DNA from 2 places in the Hoeflea algicola genome. Region 1 is predicted to be linked to the other one. Evidence: riboswitches for the same ligand, from Rfam matches in the RefSeq annotation. Region 1 holds a riboswitch; the other holds the start of a gene.
The links. A riboswitch is a leader RNA that binds a small molecule or an ion and turns the genes downstream of it on or off. The one in region 1 is predicted to bind cobalamin.

Region 1 (14,579 bases):
AGCGCATTCGGCGAGATATCAATGAAATCGAGTTCCCGCCATCAGCCAGAACCCATGCGCTTTCCGTCAGCGTCGGCGGCGCGGCCTTCGGCGGGCATACCGCTTACGACGACCTGTTCCGTGTGGCCGACAAGTGTCTCTACTCGGCAAAGGCCGGCGGACGTAATCAGGTCATCTTCCAGCGGCTGGCTGCCTGAAACCCGACGCCACTCACATTTTATGCCGGTAAAGCAGAACCTCCGGCCCCGGACGGTCCGGATCCAGGATCAGCTCGGCATCCAGCCGCTCGGCCAGTTTGCGTGAGCCGTGATTTTCCGGATCGATGTGGCTGACCAGGCTTTCGAGCCCGCGCACAGCAAAGGCCCAGTCGCGCAAGGCCTGCGCCGCCTCGAGGGCATAGCCGTTGCCCTCGGCTCCCGGATAGAGCTGCCAGCCGAGTTCGTGTTCGGGAAACAGCGGCCCGTAGTGAATGCCGACCTGGCCAAGGCACTCACCTGTCTCGCGGCTCTCGATCATCAGCGTGCCCTGCCCCATCAGCCGCCACTGCGCCAGATTGTGGCAAAACAGGCCCCAGGCGTCGCCCAGCGAATGCGGACCATCCAGATAGACGGCCTGATCGGACATCATCAGGCGCGCGTAAGCCGGCCAGTCAGCCATGGTCTGCGGCCTGAGCAGCAGGCGTTCTGTTTCAAGTGTCGGAATCAAGCGGCTGACCTCACTGGTTGTTCAGCATCGAACGCAAAACAGGATCGTTCTCCGCATCAAGGCCTTAAAACGCTGTTCAATTGACCGGTGCTTGGCACCTGACAGCACTTGGCGGGGAAGTGTTCGCACCCCGTCTTGGGCTCGATGTCACAATTCTCGATCCTGAGCGAAAATCACACCGGCAGACAGGACCCGGAACATATTAAACAAAACCCCCGCCAGCTCACGCCAGCGGAGGCCTCGTTCATCATTCTATCAATCAGGCTCAGAGTCCGGACTGGTTGGTGATGATCTTGCCGACCAGACCATAATCCTTGGCCTCTTCGGCCGATAGCCAGTAATCGCGGTCTGTGTCTTTGGCGATCTTTTCAACCTTCTGACCGGTGGCCTTGGCAAAGATCTTGTTGAGCCGCTCGTTCATCTTGATGATCTCGCGCGCCTGGATCTCGATATCGGAGACCATGCCGCGGGTGCCGCCAGACGGTTGATGCAGCAGGAAGCGGGTATTGGGCAGGCAGAAGCGCTGTTCCTTCGGCACCGAGACATAGATCAGCGCGCCGGCGGAAGCCACCCAGCCGGTGCCGATCATGATCACCTTGGGCTTGATGAAGCCGATCATGTCGTGGATCGAATCGCCCGATTCGACATGGCCACCCGGTGAATTGACGAAAATGCGGATGTCGTCGTCGCTTGCCGCTGCCAGCGCCGCCAGTTGCGCACAAATCTTGTGCGCCAATTCCTGGTTGATGCCGCCATAGATGAAAATCGAGCGCGACTTGAACAGGTTGGCTTCCGCTTCCTTGCCCAACGGCAGTTCCGTCGTCTTTTCGTCTTCGTCGCTCATCAGCCGTTCTCCAAAGGTTTGTCTGCCCCGCAGATAGTACGATCCGGCCCGCGAAACAATGGTGGCGGGCGCGAATGGCGCTGTAACAGGCAAACGGCGCAGCGGAAAACCGCTGCGCCGTGAGAAATTCATCGATTTGGTTTCGCCGGTACTCCGGCGAAAAATTGTCAGTCCTAGGCAGTGGCGCGGTCGCCGGCCTGTTCGGGGCGCGGACGACGGTCGCCGCTGCGACGCCGACGGCGCGGCTTCGATGCCGGCTGGTCGCCATTCTGGTTGGCGGCGGCTGCAGGCTGATGCCGGTTGCCGGGGTGTTGACCGTTAGAAGGCTTGCCGCTCTGCTGTCCGGAGCCGGCCGGTTTGCGGCCCTGCCCCTGGCCCGGCTTGCGCCCCTGACCCTGCGGCTTGGCGCCCTGACGCGGCCGCTGGGTACGGCTGAGTGGCTTGAAGTCGCCATCCGGATCGGCCAGCGCGTCGACATAGGTGCCTTCCGGTGCGTTATCGACCGGAATTGCCACCTTCAGCATCTTCTCGATATCCATGAGCAGCGAACGCTCGTCCGGTGCACAGAAGGTCACCGCAGTGCCCTCGGCGCCAGCGCGCGCGGTGCGGCCGATACGGTGAACATAGACTTCAGGCACGTTCGGCAATTCATAATTGACCACCAGGCTGACACCCGGCACATCGATGCCGCGGGCGGCGATGTCGGTAGCAATCAGCACCGGCACAGTACCGGCGCGGAAGCCAGCAAGCGCGCGTTCGCGCTGGCCCTGCGACTTGTTGCCGTGAATGGCAGCAGCATTGATGCCATCGGTTTCAAGCCGTTTGACGGCCTTGTCGGCACCGCGCTTGGTGCGGGTAAACACGATCACCCGTTCGCCCTTGCGATCACGGATCAGGCTTGCCAGCGCACCCATCTTGGCGGGCGTCTGCATGTGCATGACCGAGTGTTCAACGCGGTCAGCGGTCTTCTTGGCCGGGATCACCGACACTTCGATCGGATCCTTGAGATGACGGTCGGAGAGCTGACGGATTTCCTTCGGCATGGTCGCCGAGAACAACAGCGTCTGACGACCCTGTGGTGTCATGGCCAGGAGGCGCTTGATTGCCGGCATGAAGCCGATATCGAGCATCTGGTCGGCCTCGTCGAGCACCACCACTTCGACTTCGTTGAGCGAGACCGTGCGTTGCTCGATCAGGTCCATCAACCGGCCCGGCGTTGCAATCAGAATGTCGACGCCGCCTGCCAGCGCCTTGATCTGCGGACGGCTGGAAACGCCACCAACGACAACTGCCGAGCTCAGATTGAGCTTGCGGCCGTAATCCTTGACGCTCTTGGCGATCTGGGCGGAAAGTTCGCGGGTTGGCGACAGGATCAGCGCCCGCACCTTTTTCGGTGCAGCGGGCTTGCCTGGCGCCAGCCGGTGCAGGATCGGCAGCGCGAAGGCCGCGGTCTTGCCGGTGCCGGTCTGTGCCAGACCGATGACGTCGCGGCCTTCCAGCACTGGCGGAATCGCCTGCACCTGAATTGGCGTCGGCGTCGTCAGATGCAGACCGTCAAGCGTGTCGAGAAGGGCCTTGGAGAGGCCGAGTTGGGAAAACAACATATAATAACTTCCAGGATTCTGGGCAGGCGTCGGGGCGTGCGCTGAGCGCCGCCAATTCGCGGACCATGCCCGATAAAACAAGTCCCTCCGGCAGCGGTATCTCCGCGATCGGGGGTGTTCGGGTTGGGCGCATCGCCGCTGGCCGACGCGAAATTTCAAGGTGGATTTTAGGGGAAGTCAGAACACGCTCATCGCTTAAGGAGGCGTGCAGCGGCCGAAAGGGCCCCTATCCAGTTGCCCCCTTAGGCCCGAAAAATGTGGCCATGTCAAGGCGCGCCGGCATATTTTTGTTGCGGCGCAGCAAGGAAATTCGACGTCATGAACAGCGTTTAGTCTCAACCGCTATGTTGGCAGCCACACTGCGAATCGACTTCCGTGGCGTCAGCGCAATCGCCAGAATGACAATTGCGCAGGCAGCCCATTGGGCAGTTCCGACCGGCTCGGCAAAGGCAAACCAGCCAACCAGAAACATCGTCGGCAACTCGAAACTGCCGGCAATCGCCGTCCGGGCAGTGCCGATGACGGGAGCCGCCACGGTATAGAGCAATTGCGGAACCAGCGCCGAGCCAAAGGCGATGCCCGCCACCAGCCACCAGCCTGACACGGTAACGGGAAACAACGCCGCCACCGGGGTCGTCGCCATCAGCGGCAACAGCCCCAGAACCGAGCCGAGACTGACACAGGCAATACGCACCACCGGTTTGAGCACGGCAAGCTTGTGCACCAGCACGTTGATGCCAAAGCCGAACCCCAGTGGGGCCGCCAGGGACAGAATCAGTGCAGGAACCTGATCCGGCGTGATCGCATCCGGCGACGTCGCGAGTGCGGCGGCCGCGACAATCATCAACGCCGCCAGGATGGCGCGGCGACCCGGCGAATCGCCGAATACCAGCCAGGCAATCAGCAGCGTGAACACCGGGTAGGTCATGTAGAGAATGCCCGCCGTCGATACCGGAACGATCTCGACGGCGCGGACGTAACCGACCCAGCCGACCCCCATGCCGATACCGGCAACGAGCCCCCATATAAGCGCCATCCATTGCGCCCGGGCCAGCCAGACAAAGGGTAAGAGCACGATCGCGGCGAAGGCATAGCGGAAAAAGGCGATTGCGTGCGGCGCCATTCCTTCAGCCGTCAGTGTACGGGCAAAATAGGGAACGAGACCAAACCCCACGGAAGCGGCGATGACGGCAAACGTTGCAAGCCCGGAGCCGAGCAAATCGGGATGGTCGGTGTTTTCAACATTCATCCCGGATGCGTAACAGTCAGCGTCGGCACCGGCAATCCGATCTGACAATGAGGGCCACAGGAGCAAGGCAAGCAACGGAGTTTGCCGCGTAACGTCGTCTTTTCAGATTGCCATCTCAGGTAGTGTGAATTAGTTTTGGCCTGTTCGGGTTCCAAGAAGGCCAAGCCTTCGGGATTAAAGGGGAACACGGTAGGGACGACCCGTAATGGGACCCGATCCGTGGCTGCCCTCGCAACTGTAAGCGCGAGCTGCATCCATCATGCCACTGGAGAAATCCGGGAAGGCGGATGACGGCCATGAAGCGCGAGCCAGGAGACCTGCCCGAATTTCGGGGAAGCCATCATACGCTTCCGAATTCAACCTGTCGCACGAAGGGTGCGGAAAGGATTACGTTATGCATATTGAACCTGGCGTCGTTGACGGCGCAAAGATCGTTCTGAGCTACGCAACGGCCGCTGCTTCTGGTGGCCTTCTGATGAAGATGTCCTGGGAAACGATCCGCAACGATGGTGGCGTCGCAGCCCTTGGAATGCGCTCGGTCATCACCACACTGATGGTATTTGTGTTCTTCGAAGTGTTTCCTCACCACGCAATCGGCGTCTCGGAAGTCCATCTCATTCTCGGCTCGACGCTGTATCTGATGTTCGGGGCCGGTCCCGCGGCAATTGGCCTGGCTTTGGGGCTGCTGATGCAAGGCGTTTTCTTCGCGCCTTTCGATCTGCCGCAATACGGTATGAACGTCACCACCCTGCTGGTGCCGCTCTACGCCATGTCGCTGATTGCCAAGCGCATCATCCCGGCGGGCACCGCCTACAAGGATGTGTCCTACAAGCAGGCACTCGCGCTCTCGACCAGCTATCAGGGCGGCATCGTCATGTGGGTTGGATTCTGGGCTTTGTATGGCCACGGCTTCGGTGCTGAAAACCTCTCGCAGATTGCAGCTTTTGGTGGCGCCTACATGCTGGTCATCATCATAGAGCCGATCGCCGATCTTGGCGTCCTGGCGCTCGCCAAGACCTTCAGCGGTACCCAGGACAATCCGATGTTCTATAACCGCCTGCACAATCAGGCGGCATAAACGTTCTTCTATATGAGATTGGCAAACGCCGCGTGATCAGGATCGCGCGGCGTTTTTCGTTTATCGGATGATCCGAGCATGCCAAAGCCGCAAAAGGGTTTGGAGACGGGCCACTGCGCCGATAGCATCCTGACAAACGATTCACATGAGGACCCCCGGATGAACATCGAGATGATCCGCGCCGCCCAGGCCCGGCTTGAAGGCCATGCCCGGCGCACGCCCTTGCTGAATTCTCCATTCCTCGACGAGATCGCCGGCCGGCGGGTCTGGGTCAAGCCGGAATGCCTGCAGCACACCGGCAGCTTCAAGTTTCGCGGCGGATGGTCGGCGGTGTCGGGGCTGGATCCCGAAGCCCGGGCACGTGGCGTCATCGCCTTTTCCAGCGGCAACCATGCGCAGGGCGTGGCCCTGGCAGCGAGCCGGCATGGCGTGCGTTCGATCATTGTCATGCCATCGGATGCACCGCAGTCGAAGATCGACAATACACGGGCTCTCGGAGCCGAGGTGGTTCTGTTTGACCGCGCAAAAGATGACAGGAACGCAATTTGCGCGCGGCTATCGGAAGAACACGGCCTGACGCTGATCGTGCCCTATGATAACCCTCTGGTGATTGCAGGTCAGGGAACCTGCGGGTTGGAAATCGCCGAACAGGCGAGCGCCGAAGGCATCACCAAGGCCGATGTGCTTGTTTGCTGCGGCGGCGGCGGCTTTACCGCGGGGGTTGCGCTGGCACTTGAGGCGGACGCCCCGTGTCTGCGGGCGCGCCCGGTGGAACCCGAAGATTTTGACGACATGGCTCGCAGCCTGGCGTCAGGCGTCATCGAGCGCAACAGCCGCCTCTCCGGCTCGCTTTGCGATGCGATCATCACCCCGCAACCAGGCAACCTGACCTTTCCGATTGTTTCCCGGCTTGCCGGTCCAGGACTGGTCGTGACCGAGGACGAAGCGCTTCACGCCATGGCTCATGCCTTTTCCCGGCTCAAGCTCGTCGCCGAACCTGGCGGTGCTGTGGCTTTGGCAGCCGCGCTGTTTCATGCAGACGAGATCGAAGGCGAAGACGTCATCGTCACCATTTCCGGCGGCAATGTCGATGCCGATGTGTTCCGCATGGCGCTCGACAAGTTTGGCGGATAGCAGGCTTTGCGATCGAAAACCTGATCAAGCCTCACAGATCTCTCAGGTCAGCCTGACACCCTCATCCTTGGCCTTGTGCGCGGGCTCGACATGGATGGTCACCCGAATGCCCTCGACCTGCTGGCGCAGCCTGGTCTCCAGCCGGTCGCAAATCGCGTGCGATGCTTCCACGCTCATGTCGCCGTCCACCACCAGATGAAACTCGACAAAAGACACCCTGCCCGCCATCCGGGTGCGGATATCATGGGCTTCGATGGCGCCGCCCGCTTCGGCCTTGATGATGCTCTGTATGCGCTGCTCATCGATGGGATCAATCGCCCGGTCCATCAGCCCGTCAACCGATGAGGCAATTACCTTCCAGCCCTGCCACAACACATTAATGGCGACAATCAGTGCCAGCAACGGGTCAAGCCGCGGCTGATCAAAGGCAATCGCCAGACCCAGCCCGATGATGACGCCGGCCGAGGTGATGACGTCGGAGAAAATGTGATGGCCATCAGCGCTCAGCGCCGGCGAGCGGTAACGCCGTCCGGCGCGGATCAGCACATAGGCCCAGACACCGTTGATCAGCGCAGCACTGGCGTTGATCGCCAGCCCCAGCCCCGGTGCTTCAATCCGTTGCGGCGCCATCAACCCGGCAATCGCCTCGTTGACGATCAAAAGGGCTGCAACAGCGATCAGCACACCTTCCAGCACGGCGGAAAAATACTCAGCCTTGTAGTGACCAAAGGGATGGCCGGTATCGGCCGGCTTCTGGGCGTAGCCGACGGCAATGAACGCCGCCAGCGCGGCAATCACGTTGACGGTGGATTCCAGCGCATCGGAATAAAGCGCGACCGACCCGGTGACATGCCAGGCGACGAACTTGAGCGCCATCACACCGAGCGCCAGCGGGATCGACCAGAACGCCAGCCGCCGCACGGTGAGAGCAGATTGTGGCATCTCCGGTCAGCTCTGCAGCGAGGCGATATAGGTGATGATCGCCTCGATCTGCTCCGGCGTGGCGATGAATTCGGGCATGTCGGGATGGTTCGAATAGATCCGTCCGTCGGCGAAGGCTTCCTCAAGCGCGTCAATCGGGAAACTGTCAGACAGTTTGCGGAACGGCGGCGCCGCCTTGTGCGGGCTGGCATCCGCCGTCCCCACCGCATGGCAGCGGCTGCAATTGGTCTCGACCAACTCCCGCCCGGCTTCCGCCTCTTCATCCGACTGCGCCCATGAAGGGGCTACCCCGACAGACAGGCAAACAACAAGGGCAGCAGATGCACCGGTCATCAGACCCCGGCCGGTTCTGTGGATGTGTCTCATGCCGCCTTCACCTTTTTTCCGCGCGTCATGTGCGCCACCACATTCTCGATTATCCGCATTCCGGCATCTTGGCCGAGCGTCATGATCGATTCAGGATGGAATTGCACAGCGACCACCGGTTCGCTCTCGTGTTCAATCGCCATGATCACTCCGTCATCGGTTTCCGCTGTAATCCGGAATTCCTTCGGCAATGTGGCACTGTCGGCAAAAATCGAATGATACCGCCCGACCGTCACCTCGTTGGGCAGGCCGGAAAAGATGATGCCTTTGGACGCCACCCGGATTCGCGATGGCTTGCCATGCATCGGCACGGCCAGTTCGCGCAGGCTTCCGCCAAAGCTTTCGGCAATCGCCTGCAGCCCGAGACAGACGCCAAACACCGGCACCGCTCGGGCACGCGTCTGCTTGATGGTGGCGGCACAATCGAAATCCTTGGGCCGCCCCGGCCCCGGCGACAGCACCACCAGATCAGGCGACACCTGCTCGAATGTGGCATCAACCACCGGTGAGCGCACGGTGGTCACCTTCGCGCCGGTCTGGCGGAAATAATTGGCCAGCGTATGGACGAAGGAATCCTCGTGATCGACCAGCAGGATCGATACCCCGTCGCCAACCCGCGCTGTCTGCCTGCCGGCAACATCCGCATTGCCACGCCGCGCATCGCGGATCGCCGAGAGCATCGCCGAGGCCTTGAGTTCGGTTTCGGCTTCTTCTTCTTCGGGGTTGGAATCAAATAGCAGCGTCGCGCCGGCGCGGACTTCGGCGATCCCGTCCTTGACCCTGATCGTGCGCAGCGTCAGCCCGGTGTTCATGTCGCCATTGAAGCCGACCATGCCGATGGCCCCGCCATACCAGGCGCGCGGGCTTTTCTCATTGTTTTCGAGAAACCGCATAGCCCAGAGCTTCGGCGCACCGGTCACGGTTACTGCCCAGGCGTGGCTTAGAAAGCCGTCAAACGCGTCCATGTTGTCACGCAACCGGCCTTCAATATGGTCGACGGTGTGGATCAGCCGCGAATACATCTCGATCTGACGGCGGCCGATCACCTTGACCGAACCGGGCTCGCACACCCGGCTCTTGTCGTTGCGGTCGACATCCGAACACATGGTCAGTTCGGATTCGTCCTTTTTGGAATTGAGCAGCTTGAGGATCTGCTCCGAATCCGAAATGGCATCCTCGCCGCGCTTGATCGTGCCCGAGATCGGACAAGTTTCGATCCGTCTGCCATTGACCCGCACGAACATCTCCGGCGACGCGCCGATCAGATACTCCTGGTTGCCGAGATTGATGAAGAACGAATAGGGCGACGGGTTGATGGCTTTCAGCCGGCGGCTGATCTCCGAGGGCCGGGCTTCGCAGCGCTCGAAGAATGTCTGGCCCGGCACAACTTCAAACAGATCGCCGCGCTTGAAACTCTCCTTGGCGCGCCTGACCAGTTCCGCATATTCGCCCGGCGTATGATCGCCCTTGGGCGGGATGACATCGGCCGGTTTGAACGGCTCGGGACTGATGTCCGCCTCCCGGCCCTCAGTGGTCACATCATCGAGTGCGAAATCATAGCGGTCGATCCAGGCCTTGGCGGCATGGTTGTCGACCACCAGAATTTCGTCAGGCAGATAAAGCATCAGGTCGCGCTGATCATCGGAGCGGACCAGCTTCGGCGGCACGGAATCGAACTGGAACGCCAGATCATAGCCAAACGCGCCATAAAAGCCGATATTTCCGTCTTCTTCCGAATGAAACAGTTCGACAATCACCCTGAGCACCGAAAACACCGTCGGCGCCCGCGAGCGCTCTTCCTCGGAGAACACCCGGTCGGGTTCATGGATGTCGATCTCAAGCGTCCGGGCAGCACGCGCGGAAATGGTGAAGTCGGCCTGTCCGCCAAGCTTTGCGGCGAGGATCTCGATCAAGGCTTCGCCGCGACCGTTATAGGCCTCGATGGTCAGCTTCCGGTTTCTGGCAGAAATCCCCAGCGGTGGATCAATAACCGCCGTGTCCCAACGCGTGTAGCGGCCGGGATATTCATAATTCGACGAGAACACGGCACCGCGGCGGCTGTCGAGCGCATCGATGTAATCGGATATCGCATCGGCGTAGGGTGTTTCCCGCCGTCGCCGCGTGATCGCCACCCCACCGCGGGTTACATAACGTTCCGCGCCGTCGCCTTTTGCCGTCGTGCCCATGTCTTTTCTCCGTCTGACCCGATCCGGTGATCCTGGCCCGGCGGCACAAACAAAAAAGCCGCCGGACCTTTTCGGTCCCGGGCGGCTTGTTGATCTTAAACGCGCATGCGTGGTCAAGGCCGCCTAGAAGCGAGCCCACCACCAATTTTTCTGTGCCACATGCATCGTCATGGTTTGCGTCATAGCCCAGCAGACGCCGCGCATCAAGTGGCGCGGTGCCTCACATGTCGTCAAGATTGATCCGCCGCCAGACTGCCTCGGCAAACGAATAGATCGCAAACAGCAAGAACCCGCCCGCGGTGGCGCCCAGCAGCCACGCCCCGAACGGAAGTCCTGCAATGAAATCGAGCGCTGCCTGCAGGCTCGCTTGCCCGCCATCGCCGGCCAGGCCTCGGCGGTACAAAAGGAAGGCGATGACAATGAAGATCAGTCCGCGTGCGGTCAGACCGCCGATCCCGGCGATATCAATCCACCGCATGATCGATTCGGGCGCGTCGATATGATCGTGATACTTGCGGCCCGCCGCCTTCCAGATGTGCGCGCCGCCGACAATCGCAAACACCGAGGCCAGAATGATCGACACCGGTCCGGCACCGATGAACGCCGCAGCCGTACGGGCAAATCCATCACCACTCCCGCTGCCGGAAGATCTCGCGCTGCCCCACCAGAGCGAGAAGGCGTAGACTGTCAGAAACCCGTAGGACGCGGCCGCACCAAGCAGCCCGGCGCGAACTGCCAGCCCGGCAGGCCGGAACCCGTGATCGTCGGTATCGAACACCGACTGGACAATGCGCCAGACACAATAGCCAGCTAGGCTAACGATCAGCAGGGGTGTCAGAATCACGCTCGCTGTCGACCGGGTGATGAACTGAACCGCATCTTTGGTGTCGCCGCCGCTGCCGGTGGTCAGCGCCGCACTGCCGATGAAAAAGGCAAGCAGCAGATAAACCAGACCGCGGGCACCGTAACCGAGCCGCGCGAATGGCTTGAACCAGTCATGCCAGCTCGTTGATGTCAGTACCGGTGCGGCCATCTGCTGCCCTCGCGTAGCGGCATCAATACGTACATCAGCCCGGTTGATGCGCTCGCCACGCACGGCCACGGACCCTGCCCCTACATTCCGCCAAGTCCGGGAGCATGACCATTAACCTGACAAGTTCGACATGGTTCCCCCGATATCATTGTTTAATCTGATAAGGCCGCACAGTCATGACGCGCTGGCTCCCCACTATAGGGCCGAGACAGGCAGACAGGCCCAAAAATTTCCCTCTCCGAGTTCATACGAGGGGGCGCCCGGGATACAAGCCACCGCTTGACATCACCGTGGGTGTACCCCACATTTGCAGCATGAAAACGTATCGCTTCCATATTGTTCGCTTGTTCAGGGCTTTTCCCATCGCGGAAGCCTAACCCTCAGTTCGGCGCCCTACGCCCCCGGACTGCGGGATTGCGAAGCGGGCCATTCAGGCAAACGGCAGATACGTCTACCAGCCCGCATTTGACGGCGTAAAAATCACCCAAAATCCTCAATCATGCCCATATCCGTTTCGGATCGGGACAACTTCACTGCGTGGATACTTCAATGCAGCCCAGAAACAGGCGCAAACCTGCAATTACGATCACCGAAACCGATTACGACCGGCTCAGCAATCTTGCCGCGGCGCGGACTCAGCGCAGCCCCGAGCTTGCCATCAGCCTGGCCGAGGAAATCGACCGCGCACGGATCGTCAGCGACACCGCGATAAGTCCATCGATCGTGCGAATGGGGTCGACCGTGACCTATGTGGCAGACAACAAGGACAGCAAGACAGTAACGCTGGTCTACCCCGTAGATGCCAATATAGAAGACGGGCGGATATCTGTTACGACCCCGGTCGGCTCCGCATTGATCGGCTTGAAGGCAGGTCAAACCATCGACTGGACAGCGCCCAACGGCCAGCGTCATGAATTGAAGGTGCTGGAAGTCAGTCAGACCAAACACCCTGCATTGGCCGAGTGATCATCATGCACGACCGTTCTCCACCACATAAGGGGGTTCGCCTCCTGACAGGGTAGCGTCCCCTGCACCGGATCATTCGCGGTGCAGGGGACCAGTTCTCCCTTCCCTGTCATGCGTCGCCAGGAGTTGGCGCAATCGGAGATCGCCATGTGGAAAAACCAGGAATGCACCCTGACCAGCAAGGATTTTGCAATCCTTGAAACCATGTATGACCGTCGCCTTATGCTGACAGATGGCGTTTGCCAGGTGCTCAGACACAAGCTCGACACCGCAAGGGTGGTGTTCGGCGAGGATGTACCCGACAACATTGTTACCTTGAACAGCCGCGTACGGTACCGCGTCGGCGAACTGTCCGCACAGACCGCCATCATTACCCAGGACGCGATGGCCGGCATCGTTGGTCAAAGCCTGCCTTTGACCACGGCACGCGGGTTGGCTTTGCTGGGACTGGAGGAATCGGCCTGCCTTACCCTGCCGAAGCAGGAAAACGGCATTCCCGAGCGCATCCTGCTCGAGGAAGTTCTGTTCCAGCCCGAAACCGCGCGCCGGCAACGGCTAAAACAACAGCGTAACCGCGGCGGGATTCACCTGGCTTACGACGCAGGGTCGGAGCGCGACCCTCAGACACATTCGGATTCTGGCGACAATGATCCCGGTCCGAGTGCTGCGTGACGCTTTGGAACTTCCCCCGCCGGTTAAACCGGTGGGGGAAACTCACATTGGCATTTTGTATCAAGAACCCAGTTTCAGGTTTCTGTGCCGCTTGAGGAAATGCACGATCAGCCATGAAAAGCTCGCCCAGGCAGCGCCCAGCGCCCAACCGGCGGCAACATCACTGGGCCAATGCACGCCGAGATAGACCCGGCTGACACCCACAAGAACGGCCACCAAAACCGCTACCACAAGCACATAGGCCCGCGCTCGCCGATCGCCGAGAAAGCCGATCACCAGCGCGGCGAGCGTCAGATAGGCAACTGTCGTCACCAGCGCATGACCGCTGGGAAAGCTCAGCGTGTGAACGCTGTCGAGGTGATCAACCAGATCCGGGCGTGGCCGTGCGTAGTATTGCTTCAGTGTCTGGCTCAAAAGTGCTCCCGAGCCGACCGACAGCACCGCATAGAGGGCTGCGCCATAGCGCCTGGTGACGATGAAAAACCCGGTAACGGCCGCGAGCGTGAGAATGATCAGCGGAAACCCGCCGATCGCCGTGACTTCGAGTGCGGTTTCCTGCAGCCAGTCCGGCCCCAGCGGCGTCGACGGCTCGCCCGGGACCCTGAGAAGCAAAAACAGTGTCTCATCAATATTGCGAATTTCACCCTCAGCCATCTCATCGGCAATCGAGATGAAGCCGAACAAACCGAGTGTCACCACCCCCATCAGCAACACCGGCAGGCGATGGGCGCTGCCGTTTTTGACGCCGCGAACCAGCCACTCGGCCAGCGATGATGCACTCTTTTCGACCGCCATGCTGCGTGTCGCCCCTTGTCTTTCTGTGTGATGATAAACTCGCCGGGGACCGGTTCGTTCCCTGACCCACCGGATAGCATTGCCCTGCAACCCTTTTCCGGCAGACCGCAACAGGGCTTTATCCCGCGCAGCAACATAACCAAACTGTAATCAATCCGTCACCCCGCAGAAAGGTGCAAACCGCCAGTATTGACCTGTCCAGACGTGAATAGAACAAACCAGAAGGGGAAACTCATGGACCGCCCACTCTCCTATTTTGTCATCGCCGCCGTCACCGTTGCCGGCATCGTCGCAAGCGCGGTGGCAGCCGACGCGGCCTCCGGTTCGGTATCGATCACCAAGAGCCGCGGCAAGATCTGCATGGTCTCCAACGGCCTGCCCGATCATGCCACCGGCCGGTTTCCCAATGCCGGAAACCCCAACCGCATTTCCGCGCAGGTGATCGAGGTTTGCGTGCCGGAAAACCCGGTCAAGACAGGGCGCGCGACACAATTGCGCGGCTCTACCGGTTTCGCGCTCAACGGCGTGATGATCCGCCCCGGCACCGCCGACTATTATGATCCCTCTTCGCCACGCGGCTTCAGCCGCGATCGGTCGTCGGGTTGGAAACTCGATGGCAAGGGCGCCGGCGACATGCTCGGCCTTGATGCCAACAATGCCCATGTCGACAATCGCGGGCTCTATCACTACCACGCCAAGCCGACCGGCTTTCTCAAGGGCAACAGCTCCAGCCTGATTGGATTTGCTGCAGACGGGTTCGAGATCCACTATCTCGGTGCCAAGGCCCGTTCTGGCTACACGCTGAAACCCGGCATCCGCAACGGCGGCCCCGGCGGCAAGCATGACGGCACCTATGTACAGGACTGGCAATACACCGGCGGTTCGGGCACGCTCGACCAATGCAATGGCGGCCAGCTCAACGGCAAATTCGTCTACTTCATCACAGACAGCTACCCCTATTTCCCGCATTGCGCCTGGGGTAAGGTGAGCCGCGATTTCGGCAGG
Region 2 (14,579 bases), 360 kb from region 1:
CAGCTTCGGGATCGGCATCGGTCATGTCGAGCAGCGAAGAAAGGATGTCGGAGGCACCGACGCCGCAATTGGCGCCAACGGCAAACGGGCCGTCGCCGATATCCTTGGCAAGTGAATGAATGTCGCGCGGATGCACGCCCATCATGGTCTTGCCGGCGGTGTCGAAGGAGCCGGTGTAGACATAGGGCAGTTCATGGCGCACCGCGGCTTCGGCGGCGGCGCGGATTTCGTCGGTGGCTGACATGGTTTCAATCCAGACGACATCAATGCCGCCGGCCTTGAGGCCCTCTATCTGCTCGGAAAAGGATTCGATGGCTGCTTCGTAGGTCATCGCACCCAGCGGCACGAGCAGGTCACCGGTCGGGCCAACGGAGCCAGCGACAATGACCTTGCGCGGCGCCTTGTCAGCGACGGCGCGGGCGATCTCGGCAGCCTTCTTGTTGAGTGCATACACCCGGTCGTGGGCCTCGTGCAGCTTCAAGCGGTTGCGGGTGCCGCCAAAGGAATTGGTGAGAATGATGTCGGAACCGGCGTCGACAAAATCCTGGTGCAGCTTGGTGATTTTCTCCGGCGCTGTTTCCAGCCACATTTCCGGGGCCTCGCCTGATTCCAGACCCATGGCGAAAAGATTGGTGCCGGTGGCGCCGTCGGCGAGCAGGACGCCCTTTTCAGCCAGCAAGTCGGCAAGCGGATTGGAAACGGGCATTGAGTTCTCCTTTACAGGGTGGCGTCCGGTCGGACGCGCAAGGGCCGCTGCAAGCTGATCAAGGGATGCTGCAGGTCGCCGTGCAAAGGGCGGGATACAGCACATCATACATAGTGTGATGCGATACGTATAAAGATATGCTTATATCATTGCAACAAGCTTGCCGGTCTGAACATAAAAAAACCGCGGGCGATTAACTCGCCCGCGGGATCTTTCGATTGATCAGTTTCCGCACTGTTGCCTTGCGCGGAGTGAAAGCAATCAGGCTGCTGCGGCTGACTCATGATCCACTGGCGTCACCATGGCGGCGATGACATCGCGGATGTCGATGTTGCCGATCGGTTTACCGGAAGCATCGGTGACATGGGCAGTCGATGCGTTGGTGTCAGTCATTTTCTTGGCAGCGACCTCAAGCACCGAACCGGCGGCAACCGGCATGCCTTTCGGCTCGCCCGACAGCGGGGTCATCACCATGTCGATGGTGATCACACGACCGCGGTTGACCTCGCGGACAAAGCTCGAGATGTACTCGTCGGCAGGGTGCAGCACGATTTCCTGCTTGGTGCCCTGCTGGACCACTTCACCATCGCGCAGAATGGCAATGCGGTCACCAAGGCGCAACGCCTCGTCGAGATCGTGGGTGATGAAGACGACGGTCTTGCGGATTTCCTTCTGCAGATCCAGCAGCACGGTCTGCATGTCCATGCGGATAAGCGGATCGAGCGCCGAGAAGGCTTCATCCATCAACAGGATCGGCGCATCATTGGTCAGCGCCCGGGCAAGGCCCACGCGCTGCTGCATTCCGCCCGAAAGTTGATTGGGGTAGTTGTCCTCAAAGCCGTCAAGGCCGACGCGGGTAATCCAGCGCCGCGCCTGGGTTTCCTGTTCTTCACGCGGCAGGCCCTGGATTTCCAGGCCATAGACCGCATTCTCAAGCACCGTGCGGTGCGGCAGAAGCGCGAACTTCTGGAACACCATGGCGGTCTTGTGGCGACGGAACTCGCGAAGTTCGTTCTCGTTCATCTTGACGACATCTTCATCGCCGACAATGACTTCGCCAGCGGTCGGATCGATCAGCCGGTTGATATGGCGGATCAGCGTGGACTTGCCGGATCCGGACAGACCCATGACAACCTGGATGCCGCCGCCGGGCATGTCGATGTTGATGTCCTTGAGACCGAGCACATGATTGTGTTTGTCGTTGAGCTCGGTCTTGGTCATGCCGCCCTTGACGGCGTCGATATAGGCTTCCGGATTGGGTCCGAAAATCTTGTACAGATTGCGAACGCTAATTCCGATTTCAGCGGATTGCTCAACCATGGACCACCTCTAGATGCTTCTGCAACCGCTTGCCGTAGGCTTGGCTGGTACGGTCAAAGATGATGGCGATGCCGACAATGGCGAGGCCGTTGAAAATACCCAGTGTGAAGTACTGGTTCGAAATTGCCTTGAGCACAGGAAGACCGAGACCCTGAACGCCGATCATCGAGGCGACCACGACCATGGCGAGCGCCATCATGATGGTCTGGTTGACGCCAGCCATGATGGTCGGCAATGCCAGCGGCATCTGCACGTTCTTGAGCCGCTGCCAGTTGGACGACCCGAATGCGTCAGCCGCTTCGAGCACATCCTTGTCGACCAGGCGAATACCGAGATTGGTCAGGCGGATGATCGGCGGAATGGCGTAGACCATCACGGCGATCAGGCCGGGAACGCGACCGATGCCGAGCAACATGACAACAGGAATGAGGTAGACGAAACTCGGCATGGTCTGCATCACGTCGAGGATCGGATTGAGGACGGCCTGGATCCGATTGGACCGGCCCATGAGAATGCCGATGGGAATGCCGACAATGATGGCAAGTATCGTCGCCACCACCGTCATGGCGATGGTTTTCATCGTGTCTTCCCACATGTCGAAATAGCCGATCAGCAACAATGTGATCACGACTCCGATGGTGATCTTGGTGCTGCGGCTCGCCAGCCATGCGATGACTGCGAAGGCAAGGATAACGAGCGGCCAGGGTGAGCTGGTGAGCAATTGCTCGACGCGATACATGAACCACTGAACCGGGTAGAGGGCGGTTTCAAACATATCGCCATTGGCCCGGGTGAAATCGCGAAACGCGAAATCGATCGCCTTTTTAAGCGCGGTTAGTCTGTCGGTGTCCATGGCGGGGAATTTAGTGAGCCAATCCATATTCACGCTCCAAATACGGTGAAATAATTTGTGCCAATCGCAAAGCGATCAGCAATGCATCGCTGCCTTCCGCTTGACGAATGCACCAATTGGCGCGTGCCCCGTTTCAGGCCCCCAGAAAACTGCGGCTGCGTGTGATCGCGGCCGACCTGATCTGGATATAAGTGTGGCGGACCTGAGCCCGCCACACTGTAAGCAATGGCTTACATCACTGCCTTCTTGACTTTTTCGGCAGCTTCCGGCGAAACCCACTTTGTCCAGATATCCTCATTTTCCTTGAGGAAGTGACGGGCACCGGCTTCACCTGTTGCCTGGTTGTCGGCCATCCAGGCAAGCAGCTTGTTGACCGTGGAGTTAGGCCAGCTGCGGTTTGCAAGATAGTCGTAGGCTGGTCCTGCGCGTTCCTTGAATTCCGCGGTCACGACCGTATAGACTTCAGACTTCGACCAGGCGTTCTTCACGGGATCCGGGCAATCGGTGATCGAGGTGCAACGATCCCATTCTTCCTTGTTGTGTTCGACGCCATGGTCGAGCTTGACCATTTCGTACTTGCCGAGGATGGCAGTCGGCGCCCAGTAGTAGCCGAGCCACGGCTTTTCGCTTTCGTAGGCCTTGGCGATCGAGCCGTCGAGGCCGGCAGCGGAACCGGTTTCAACCGTTACCCAGCCCTTTTCTTCAGCGCCGTAGGCCTTGAAGAGGTTGGTGGTGATGATGCGGCAGCCCCATCCTTCAGGACAGTTGTAAACGCCACCCTTGCCTTCGTTTTCCATGCCAGGCGCCGGAAACAGCTCCGGGTGTGCCAGTGCATCGTCGATGGTCTTGATGTCTGGGTGCTTGTCAGAGAAATATTTCGGGATCCACCAACCTTCGACGCCGCCATCGCTGAGCGATTCGGATGCGTAAAACAGCTTGCCTTCAGCAACGGCTGCATCGAGCAGGGTGCGCAGCGAATTGATCCAGGCTTCCGGAGCAACATCCGGTTCCTGCTTCTCGATCATGGAGGTAAGTGTCGGGGTCGTGTCACCAGCGACCAGTTCGGCCTGGCAACCATAGCCTTCCGACAGGATGACTTCGTCGATATTGGCGAGAACTTCGGCCGAAGCCCAGTTCATGTTTGCGATCGTAACGCGACCGCATTCGCTGTGCGAGGCGGCTTGAGCGACGCCTGCGTAGCCCATAAGGCCCATGGCGAGAACGGTGGAAGCGAGAAGCTTCTTCATGTGTAAGACCTCCCAGTCTCATGTTTGCAGTGTTTGTTCCACTTTTCGACAAATCCGGTCACTGCTCATACCGGATGCCCATGGAATTGAAGGCGTGTCGCCTCTCGGCCATTGAAGACCAATCAATACGTCGAAAATGACGCAATGACGACATCCAGCAGCGCAAAACCGACCAGCGGAACTCTGTCGCCGGCCGATGCGCGTTTGAACTGCCACGGTTAAGGGTAAGGACTTGGCGCGAGAAATCAACTGCAGCATAAAGAAATCGCATCTGCAGTGCAGCATTGGGCAGATTTGCCTGAATTGAATTCCGGCGGGCCGAATAAAATGCACGATTCACGTTTGCTTAGGATTTCAATAACTGTCCGGTAAGGTTGTCTGGGTTAAACCTCTTCTCACGGCGGGGGACAACCGCCGAACACCCCGGATTAGGTACTGCGTACCGGGATGTCGCGAACCTCGCGTGTACTTGTGGGGACGCCAGGCGTATTTTTTGGCAAACCGTTCGGATCTCAGGGTCCGGACGGTTTTCGCATTGGAGAGCCGGCAGCGCCAGAACCTGCTTTCGCCGCTAACAGATCTACAAAAGAAAAGGCCGGACGATTGCTCGTCCAGCCACATTATATTGCCGGTGTGCTCCGATCTGGAGCGGACATTGTCGCCAGTTTCAGCCTGCCGAATAGGTCCGGATGAAGTTGCTCAAGCCAACCAGCCTGCTCTTTGCCTTCGGGTTGGGAGTCGGAAGCACGTTATTCCATGCGATTTGAACGCTATTGGCATTATTGAACACGTAGAGCATCGCTAAAGTCCTTCCGAATTGGTGTCTGTGGCAGGTCTGAATCGCACCTGTAATCTGGTTCTGCTCTAGGCTGATCAGGGGAGCCGGGCGGGATCAAATCCGCCATCGGATGTCGCAATTCAGACGCCCGATAATTTTCCGCTGCCGAATTTTGGAATGCGGTTAAAGCGTGGTTAACAAAGGGTGCCGCAGGCCTCTTTCAGTAAGCTCTCAGGGGTGCTATCGCAGCGGGCATGACCAGGGCGTTGATGTTACAGGGAACCGGATCGGATGTTGGCAAAACCGTGCTTGTCGCGGGGTTTTGTAGGCTTGCCGCCAATCATGGATTGAGGGTGCGGCCGTTCAAACCGCAAAACATGTCCAACAACGCTGCTGTCGCCGATGACGGTGGCGAAATTGGCCGGGCACAATGGCTGCAGGCCCTAGCCTGCCGGACGCCAGCGAGCGTTCACATGAACCCGGTGTTGCTCAAGCCGCAGTCGGAAACCGGGTCGCAAATCGTCGTCCAGGGCAAGGTTGCAGGCCATGCCCGCGGTCGCGATTACCAACAGCTGAAGCCGAAACTGCTGGCGGCAGTGCTGGAAAGCTTCGCGGTGGTCAGCGCCGAGGCCGATCTGGTGCTCGTCGAAGGCGCTGGGTCACCGGGGAAATCAATCTGCGCGCCGGCGATATCGCCAATATGGGATTCGCGACAGCGGCGAAGGTGCCGGTGGTGCTGGTTGGTGACATTGACCGGGGTGGGGTGATCGCATCGCTGGTGGGCACGCACACGATTCTTCCCGACGAGGACCGGGCAATGATCGTCGGCTACCTGATCAACAAGTTCCGCGGTGACGTGAGCCTGTTCGACGATGGTATTTCTGCGATTGCGAAGTTTACCGGCTGGCCGTGCCTAGGGGTGATTCCCTGGCTCGCACCGGCGGCGCGGCTGCCGGCCGAGGATTCGGTGGCGCTGGAGCGGTTGGTGCAGGCAACGACTGGCGGACTGAAGATTGCGGTGCCGATGCTGTCGCGGATCGCCAATTTCGATGATTTCGACCCCCTCAAAGCCGAACCCGGGGTCAATCTGGTGTTCGTGCGGCCCGGCGAACGGTTGCCAGAGGATGCATGTTTGGTGGTTCTCCCCGGATCCAAGTCGACGATTGCCGATCTTGCCGATTTTCGTAGGCAGGGATGGGACCGGGATCTGATGGCGCATCATCGCCGCGGCGGCCACATCATCGGCATCTGCGGCGGCTACCAGATGCTGGGCCGACAGGTCAGCGATCCTCACGGGCTAGAGGGGGGCGAGAGTGTCGCCGTCGGGCTCGGTCTGCTCGACATTGAAACCGAGTTGGCGCCGGAGAAGACGGTGCGTAACATTGACGCACGATCGGCTGAACACGACGTTTTGCTGTCTGGCTACGAGATTCATCTGGGGGTGAGTCGGGGTAACGATTGCGCGCGGCCGATGACCATTCTCGATGGCCGTCCCGATGGCGCGATCTCAGCCGACGGGCGTGTTTCAGGTACCTATCTGCATGGATTGTTTGATTCTGACATCTACCGGGAGCGGCTGCTTGCCAGGTTCGGGGTCAGCGGCGGCACTCGCAATCACCGGGACGAGGTTGACGCGGCGCTCGATGCCATCGCAGCCGATCTTGACCGTCTGGTGGGATTTGACCGTCTGATGCAGGCGACGTCACCAATCGGGCGTTGAGGGCCAAGACGGGTTGCAATGGCGATTGACACTCATCTGCGGCGGCCCTATCAATTGAGATTGGAATGGTTCCAGAAACTCAGGTTGGGTTTCCGGATCAAAAGGGAATGCGACGGGATGGACCCAAACAGGGCATCTTTATCGCAGCCGACCCCGCGACTGTAGAGCGGCGAGGCGAATGTCACCGGCCCGGGTGGCCAGAGTGGCGGATGACAATGGTGTTTTCCTGCTCACTTGAAGCTCCGGACCGGACAAGCCACTGACGTGGCGGCATGATCAATCGGCGCGGACGCCTCTTTGTCTACGAATCGTCCCGTTTTCATGACCGCATTGACGTTGGGAAGGCCGGCATTTGCTGATGTTGACGGCAACGTTGACGTGACCCGCGAGCCAGGAGACCTGCCATTCGCACCGGTTGAGAGCCGGACCTTCGGAAGAAACCTTCTTCCGAAGTCACTCACGGAGGTTGTCATGTCTGCTAAAACCCAAACTCTTTCCCTGACCGATCGCATCGGCGCACGCACCGTTGCCGGCCTGATGGCATTGGTCGTCGGTTCGATCCTTGTGTTCGGCGTTGGCCTTGCCAATTCGCAGACGCTGCACGACGCAGCGCACGACACAAGGCATTCCTACGGCTTTCCCTGCCACTAAGGGATTGATATCATGATTGTCAGGTTGCTCCTGGCGGCTCTTGCCGCCGGGCTCATTGCCGGTATGGTGATGACGCCCGCTCAATATACAAGAATCGTGCCGCTGATCCTGCAGGCAGAAACCTATGAAAACGGCGATGCCGGCCACGCTCACGGCGTTGCCGAAACCGACGGCGCTGCGGTTGCCGCGCATGACCACGGCGAAGAGGAAACTGTTCTCGGATTTGGCCGGCTGGGTAACACCGTTCTGGCCAATCTGGTCGCGGGCGCAGGCTTTGCGTTGCTGCTTGCCGCTGTTGCGCTGCTGACCGGGATCGAGTTTCCCGCTGGCCGCGATGCCGTGGTGCGGGGCTTGATGCTTGGTGCAGCCGGCTGGTTCAGTGTGCAATTGGCGCCGGCATTCAGCCTGCCGCCGGCCGTACCCGGATTCCCCTATGCCGATCTTGGCACCCGGCAGGAATGGTGGGTAATCGCGGTGGCAGCCTCCGCGCTGGGGCTCTGGCTGATCGTGCAAAGACCGGAATGGATCGCCAAGGCGCTCGGAGTGATCGTGATTGCAGCGCCGCATTTCTGGGGCTCTCCAGTGCCCGAGGATCTGTCGAGCAATGTGCCGGCCTATATTGCCTCCGCCTATGCGGCAGCGTCGCTGGCCACCACATTGTTTTTCTGGCTGGTGCTTGGTGGCTTGCTGGGGCTGTTCATGTCGCGGGTGCCCCCGGACCAGACGGCGTGACCAGCGGCCTGACGCCAGTCACGCTGGTGCTGGGTGGCGCACGGTCGGGCAAATCCGCATTCGCCGAATCGCTGTTGGAGGCATCGTCGCCGACGCGGCTATACCTTGCCACCGGCCAGGCCTGGGATGAGGAGATGCGGACGCGTATCGCTGCCCACCGGGATCGGCGCGGAGCGGGCTGGGAAACCATCGAGGCGCCGGTTGATCTGGTTCAGGCGCTGGAAGCCCACGCCCGGGCTGAGCGCCCGGTTCTTGTCGATTGCCTGACCTTGTGGGTGACCAATTTGATGCTTGGCGAACACGATATCGATGCGGCATTCGAAAAGCTTGCTGCAGTACTTCCGGGCCTCAAAGGCCCTGTGGTTTTCGTCTCCAATGAGGTGGGGCTCGGGATCGTGCCGGAAAACGCCATGGCGCGGGCTTTTCGCGATCACGCCGGCCGCCTCCACCAGTTAATCGCGGGCCTTGCCGACGACGTGTTTTTCGTCGCCGCCGGCCTGCCACTCAAAATGAAGGGGTGACCCCATGATTGCTTCGAAAATTCCCGCCACCGTGATCACCGGCTTTCTCGGCGCCGGCAAGACCACGCTGATCCGGCACATGCTGGCCAATGCCAAGGGCAAGCGGATTGCGCTGATCATCAATGAATTCGGCGATCTCGGCGTGGATGGCGACGTGCTGAAGGGTTGTGGCGACGAGGTCTGCTCAGAAGACGACATCGTTGAGCTGACCAATGGCTGTATCTGCTGCACGGTGGCTGATGATTTCATTCCGACCATGGAAAAGCTGCTGGCGCGCGACAACCGACCCGATCACATCGTCATCGAGACCTCCGGCCTGGCGCTGCCGCAACCGCTGGTCGCTGCCTTTAATTGGCCGGGAATCAAGACCCAGGTGACCGTCGATGGCGTCGTCACGGTGGTCGACAGCGCCGCGGTGGCGGCGGGACGGTTTGCCGATGATCATGGCAAGCTCGACGCGCAACGCCTAGCCGATCAGGGGCTTGACCATGAAAGTCCGCTTGAAGAACTGTTCGAGGATCAGCTCACCGCGGCGGACCTGATCGTTCTCAACAAGACAGATCTCATCAGTGCCGCCGATCTTGAGGGCGTGCGCGCCGGAATTGCCGGGCACCTGACCCGCAAGCCGATCTTCATCGAGGCGCGGCAGGGCGAGGTGGCGCCGGAAGTGCTTCTCGGGCTTGGTGTCGGCACCGAAGACGACATCGGCAACCGCAAATCGCACCATGAGCGCGAGCACGAAGCCGGCGAAGATCATGATCACAACCATGACGAATTCGAGAGCTTCGTGGTCTCGTTCGGTCCGGTCAACGACCCGGCAGCGTTTGCTGAAGGCCTGAAATCGGTGATCGTCAGCCATGATATTCTGCGGCTCAAGGGGTTTGCCGACATCGCCGGCAAGCCGATGCGGATGGTGGTGCAGGCTGTCGGCAACCGCATCGACACCCATTTCGATCGGCCCTGGAGCAAGGCGGAAACCCGCGAAACCAGGCTCGTCGTCATCGGTCTGCATGATATCGACCAGGCCGCAATCAGCGCCGAGCTGACCGCGCTGGCGGGCTGATCCGTTTAAGGAGGCTGTGTCCCGATGCATCTGCTGGTCGCCCAAAAGGGGACGTTGAGCGATGGTGACGAGGCTGTCGATCTGGGCCAAAGCCCGGGCGACATCCTGTTCCTGAGCGCTGCTGACACCGAATTGGCAAGTGTGGCTGCCGCGCGGCAGACGACCGGACGGATGGAGTGGCGGCTGGCAAGCCTGTCCGATCTCAAGCATCCGATGTCGGTCGATACCTTCATCGCCCGGATGGCGCCCAAAGCCCGGCTAGTGATCGTCCGCGCGCTGGGGGGGCAGCTATTTTTCCTATGTGCTGGAAAGCCTGCATGCAGCCGCAACGATGCATGGGTTCAAGGTTGCAGCGCTGCCGGGTGACGACCGGCCCGATCCCGGGCTCGATCCGCTATCGACGCTCGCGCAAGCCGAACGGCTCGATCTCTGGGCCTATCTGACCGAAGGCGGGGCCGAAAACGCCCGTGCGCTGATCGATTACGCCGAGGCCCTGCTCGATGGGGCCGAGAAACCGCAGCCGGCGGCGCCACTCCTGAAGGCCGGGCTGTGGCACCCGCGGCTGGCCAATCCGGCGCTTGGTGATCTGCAACGCGATTGGACGCCCGGTGCGCCGGTTGCAGCGGTGTGTTTTTACCGGGCGCTGGTGCAGAGCGGCCAGACGGCGCCGGTGGCGGCTCTGTGCGAAGGGCTTCTGGCCGAAGGCGTCAATGCGTTGCCGGTGTTCGTCTCGAGCCTCAAGGACCCGGTTTCGGTTGGCACTTTACAGGCGATATTTGCGGATGCGGCGCCGGATGTGGTGATCAATGCCACCGGTTTTGCGGTGTCATCGCCGGGCGGCAAGACCAAGGGCACGGTGCTGGAATCAACTGGCGCGCCGGTGTTGCAGGCGGTGTTTGCCAGCGGTGGCCGCGAAGCCTGGGCAGGCTCACTGCAAGGGCTGACCTCGCGCGATCTGGCCATGCATGTGGCGCTGCCGGAAGTCGATGGCAGGGTGCTGAGCCGGGCGGTGTCGTTCAAGGCGGCAGCAAGGTTTGATGAAACCGTTGAAGCCAACATCGTCACCCATGCGCCAGAACTCGACAGGGTGGCGTTTGTGGCGCAGCTGGCGGCGCGCTGGGCGCGGTTGCGGCGTACCGAGATCGCGGAGCGCCGGGTGGCGATCGTGCTTGCCAATTACCCCAATCGCGACGGCCGCATTGCCAATGGCGTCGGGTTGGATACGCCGGCAGGCACCATCGAGGTGCTCAAGGCGATGTCAACGGAGGGTTATCAGGTCGGGGATATCCCCGCTGATGGTGATGCGCTGGTGACCAGGCTCAGGGCAGGGCCGACCAATGCATTGCGGGCTGAACGCGAGGGCGGTGAATATCTTTCGCTCGGGGCGTATCAGCAATTTTTCGATACCCTTGATCCATCAATTCGCGCGGCGGTGACAGAGCGTTGGGGCGAGCCGGACGCCGATCCGTTCTACCGCGACGGCGGTTTTGAGCTGGCGCTTCTGAAATTTGGCAATGTGGTTGTCGGCATCCAGCCGGCGCGCGGCTACAACATCGATCCCAAGGCCAGCTACCATGCGCCCGATCTGGTGCCGCCGCATGGCTATTTCGCGTTTTACGCCTGGCTGCGGCGGGAATTCGATGTCCATGCGGTGGTGCATATGGGCAAGCACGGCAATCTGGAATGGTTGCCGGGCAAGGCCTTGGCACTGTCGCGGGCCTGCTATCCCGAAGCGGTGCTCGGGCCGACGCCGCATGTCTATCCGTTCATCGTCAATGATCCGGGCGAGGGGACGCAGGCCAAGCGCCGCGCTGCCGCCGTCATCATTGACCATCTGACGCCGCCGCTGACCCGGGCCGAGAGCTATGGGCCCCTCAAGGATCTCGAAGCGCTGGTGGATGAATATTACCAGGCGGCAGGCCACGATCCGCGCCGGCTGAAACTGCTCAAACGCCAGATTCTTGAACTGGTGCATGACATCGGGCTCGACAGGGATGCCGGCATTGCGCCCGATGATGATGACGACCTGGCACTGGAAAAGCTTGACGCCTGGCTCTGCGATCTCAAGGAAATGCAGATTCGCGACGGGCTGCATATTTTCGGGCTTTCACCCGAGGGGGGCTGCTTGTTGATCTGACGGTTGCGTTGGCGCGGATCAAGCGCGGCGAAGCGCCGGGCGAGGACAGCCTGCACCGGGCGATTGCGCGGGATGCGGGGCTGACCGCGTTCGACCCGCTCGATTGCGCGATGGGTGAGCGGTGGTCGGGGTCAAAACCTGAGGAACTGCAGGCGGTTTCGGATGACCTCTGGCGCACCAATGGCGACACGGTGGAGCGGATCGAACTGCTGGCAATCGAGCTGGTGTCGGAGAGAATGGCTGTGCCCTCGGGATGGGCAGCGACTGCAGCCGTGATGGAGAATATCCGGACGCAGATCATGCCTTCAGTGCGGGCCTGCGGCACAGCTGAACTTGAGGGTCTCTTGATGGCGCTGGACGGGCGCTTCGTCCAGCCAGGCCCGTCGGGGGCGCCGACGCGCGGTCGGCCGGACGTGTTGCCGACGGGGCGGAATTTCTATTCGGTCGACAGCCGCGCGGTGCCTACGCCGGCGGCCTGGGAACTGGGGCAGAAATCGGCGGAGCTGCTGGTTACCCGTCACGCCCAGGACCATGGTGAATGGCCGACCTCGATGGCGCTGACTGCCTGGGGCACATCCAACATGCGCACCGGCGGCGATGACATTGCCCAAGCGCTGGCGCTGATCGGCGCCAAGCCGGTGTGGGACCCGTCGTCGCGGCGGGTGACCGGCTACGAGATCATTCCGCTGGCGATGATGAACCGGCCGCGGGTTGACGTGACCTTGCGGATTTCAGGGTTTTTCCGTGATGCGTTTCCCGACCAGATTGCGTTGTTTGACCGCGCCGTGCGCGCCGTTGCAGCGCTTGAGGAAGACGAGGCCGATAATCCGCTCGCGGCTCGCGCCCGGCAGGAAAGCGCGCGGCTGATTGACACCGGTGTCAGCGAGGCGGATGCCGGCAGGCAGGCTTCTTTCCGGGTGTTCGGTTCCAAGCCCGGTGCCTATGGGGCGGGTTTGCAGGCGCTGATGGATGAGCGCGGCTGGACCGACCGCAGCGATCTGGCCGAGGCCTTCGTGGTCTGGGGCGGCTATGCCTATGGAGCTGGGGAAGAGGGGCAGCTGGCGCGCGAATTGTTCGAGCAGCGGCTCTCAACCGTCGAGGCGGTGGTGCAAAACCAGGACAACCGCGAGCACGATCTTCTGGATTCCGATGATTACTACCAGTTCGAAGGCGGCATGACGGCGGCGGTGGAAGCGGCGCGCGGGAGCCGGCCGGCGATCTATCACAATGACCATTCGCGGCCCGAACGCCCGGTGATCCGCTCGCTGGAAGAAGAAATTGCCCGCGTCGTGCGTGGTCGGGCGGTCAATCCGAAATGGATCTCCGGGGTCAAGCGCCACGGCTACAAGGGCGCCTTCGAGATGGCGGCGACGGTCGATTATCTGTTTGCCTTTGCGGCCACCACCGGGGCGGTGCGCGATGCGCATTTCGAGGCGGTCTACCAAGCCTATCTGATGGATCAGGAAACGCTGGATTTCCTGCGCGAGAAGAACCCCGATGCGCTCAGGGAAATGGCTGAAAAGTTCGAGGAGGCCATCGAGCGTGGGCTGTGGACGCCAAAGAGCAATTCGGCCAAGTTTGCCCTGTCAGACATTGCCCGTGGGGCCAAGGACTGAACATGGCATTCGAGATACGCGAAATCGATGACACGAGCGGCGAGTTTTTTGCCGCAGTTGACGCGATCCTTGATGACGCCGCGGCCGGACTGGGGCTGCCGTTCGAGCCTGACAAATTGCACCTGCGGGTTGACGATGCCGAGGGCAGGCTTGCCGGCGGGCTGTCGGGCTATTTCGTCCAGGGCTGGCTGTTTGTGAAATTGCTGGCCATCGTTGATGAACAGCGCGGCAGCGGGATTGGCAGGGCGCTGATGCTGCGGGCCGAAGAGATCACCCGGCAGAAGGGCTATGCCGGGATCTATCTCGATACCTTCACTTTTCAGGCGCCACGATTTTACGAGAGCTTGGGCTATGTTGAATGCGGCCGTCTGCCGGCTGCGCGCGGCCATGCGCAGCGGATCTGGTTTGCCAAGGCCTTTGATGATGCGGGCGGAAGCCGGAACTGAGAAATGCCGCTTGAACCGGCGGGTCTTGCCGGTCAGGATTGATGTTGAAAAGGATGGATTGAGATGAGCGAACGGGTCAAGATTACCGATGGAATGAGCGAGGAACAACTCAACGAGCGCCACGCGGAAAAGATGAAGAAGAAGAAAGCCGCGCGTGACAAGATCATCGCCACCAAGACCATCGAAAAGGGCCTGGTGATCGTCCATACCGGCAAGGGCAAGGGTAAATCGACGGCCGCATTCGGCATGATCTTCCGCGCCATCGGCAACGGCATGAAGGTTGGCGTGGTGCAGTTCGTCAAGGGCAAGTGGTCGACCGGCGAGCGCAAGGTGCTGGAAGCCTTTCCCGATCAAGTGAAAATGGCCACCATGGGCCAGGGCTTTACCTGGGAGACGCAGGACCGCAGCCGCGATATCGCCGCCGCCCGCGAGGCTTGGCAATGTGCCCGCGAGATGATCCTCGATCCGGAAATCGACATGGTGCTGTGTGACGAGCTCAACATCGTGCTTCGCTACGATTATCTCGACGTCAACGAGGTCATCGAAACACTGAAGGAAAAGCCGGAGATGAAGCACGTCATCATCACCGGCCGCAACGCCAAGGAAGAACTGATCGAATTTGCCGATCTGGTCACCGAAATGGAAATGATCAAGCATCCGTTCCGCTCTGGCGTGAAGGCGCAGGTCGGGGTGGAATTCTGAGGGTCGCGCGTTCAGGTGAGCTCACTCGGGCGCGCCACGCCTTGCTTCAAGGTGCTACAGTGAGTTTTGCCCATCCGCTAGGATTGG

Region 2: it holds a riboswitch for cobalamin, as region 1 does, so the genes downstream of both, OEG84_RS08415 (CbtB domain-containing protein) here and OEG84_RS10215 (energy-coupling factor ABC transporter permease) in region 1, are expected to answer to the same signal.

Annotation. Positions count from the first base shown of each region.
Region 1 covers NZ_JAOVZR010000001.1:2,065,537-2,080,115, forward strand. Annotated here, with positions in the region: gene OEG84_RS10190 (GGDEF domain-containing protein) at 1-197, shown strand, start outside; gene OEG84_RS10195 (GNAT family N-acetyltransferase) at 211-705, opposite strand; gene OEG84_RS10200 (ATP-dependent Clp protease proteolytic subunit) at 971-1,549, opposite strand; gene OEG84_RS10205 (DEAD/DEAH box helicase) at 1,723-3,153, opposite strand; gene OEG84_RS10210 (DMT family transporter) at 3,470-4,402, opposite strand; cobalamin riboswitch at 4,532-4,741, shown strand; gene OEG84_RS10215 (energy-coupling factor ABC transporter permease) at 4,797-5,480, shown strand; gene OEG84_RS10220 (threonine ammonia-lyase) at 5,640-6,614, shown strand; gene OEG84_RS10225 (cation diffusion facilitator family transporter) at 6,657-7,556, opposite strand; gene OEG84_RS10230 (c-type cytochrome) at 7,563-7,922, opposite strand; gene OEG84_RS10235 (anthranilate synthase) at 7,919-10,108, opposite strand; gene OEG84_RS10240 (DUF1206 domain-containing protein) at 10,329-11,210, opposite strand; gene rnk (nucleoside diphosphate kinase regulator) at 11,691-12,107, shown strand; gene OEG84_RS10250 (GreA/GreB family elongation factor) at 12,189-12,779, shown strand; gene OEG84_RS10255 (phosphatase PAP2 family protein) at 12,840-13,574, opposite strand; gene OEG84_RS10260 (YHYH protein) at 13,809-14,579, shown strand, end outside.
Region 2 covers NZ_JAOVZR010000001.1:1,703,226-1,717,804, reverse strand. Annotated here, with positions in the region: gene bmt (betaine--homocysteine S-methyltransferase) at 1-706, opposite strand, end outside; gene OEG84_RS08435 (quaternary amine ABC transporter ATP-binding protein) at 968-2,026, opposite strand; gene OEG84_RS08430 (ABC transporter permease) at 2,019-2,906, opposite strand; gene OEG84_RS08425 (ABC transporter substrate-binding protein) at 3,110-4,126, opposite strand; partial or broken gene OEG84_RS08420 (cobyric acid synthase) at 5,159-6,624, shown strand; cobalamin riboswitch at 6,674-7,045, shown strand; gene OEG84_RS08415 (CbtB domain-containing protein) at 7,096-7,275, shown strand; gene OEG84_RS08410 (CbtA family protein) at 7,288-8,007, shown strand; gene cobU (bifunctional adenosylcobinamide kinase/adenosylcobinamide-phosphate guanylyltransferase) at 8,004-8,528, shown strand; gene cobW (cobalamin biosynthesis protein CobW) at 8,533-9,591, shown strand; partial or broken gene cobN (cobaltochelatase subunit CobN) at 9,616-13,344, shown strand; gene OEG84_RS08390 (GNAT family N-acetyltransferase) at 13,347-13,790, shown strand; gene cobO (cob(I)yrinic acid a,c-diamide adenosyltransferase) at 13,854-14,492, shown strand.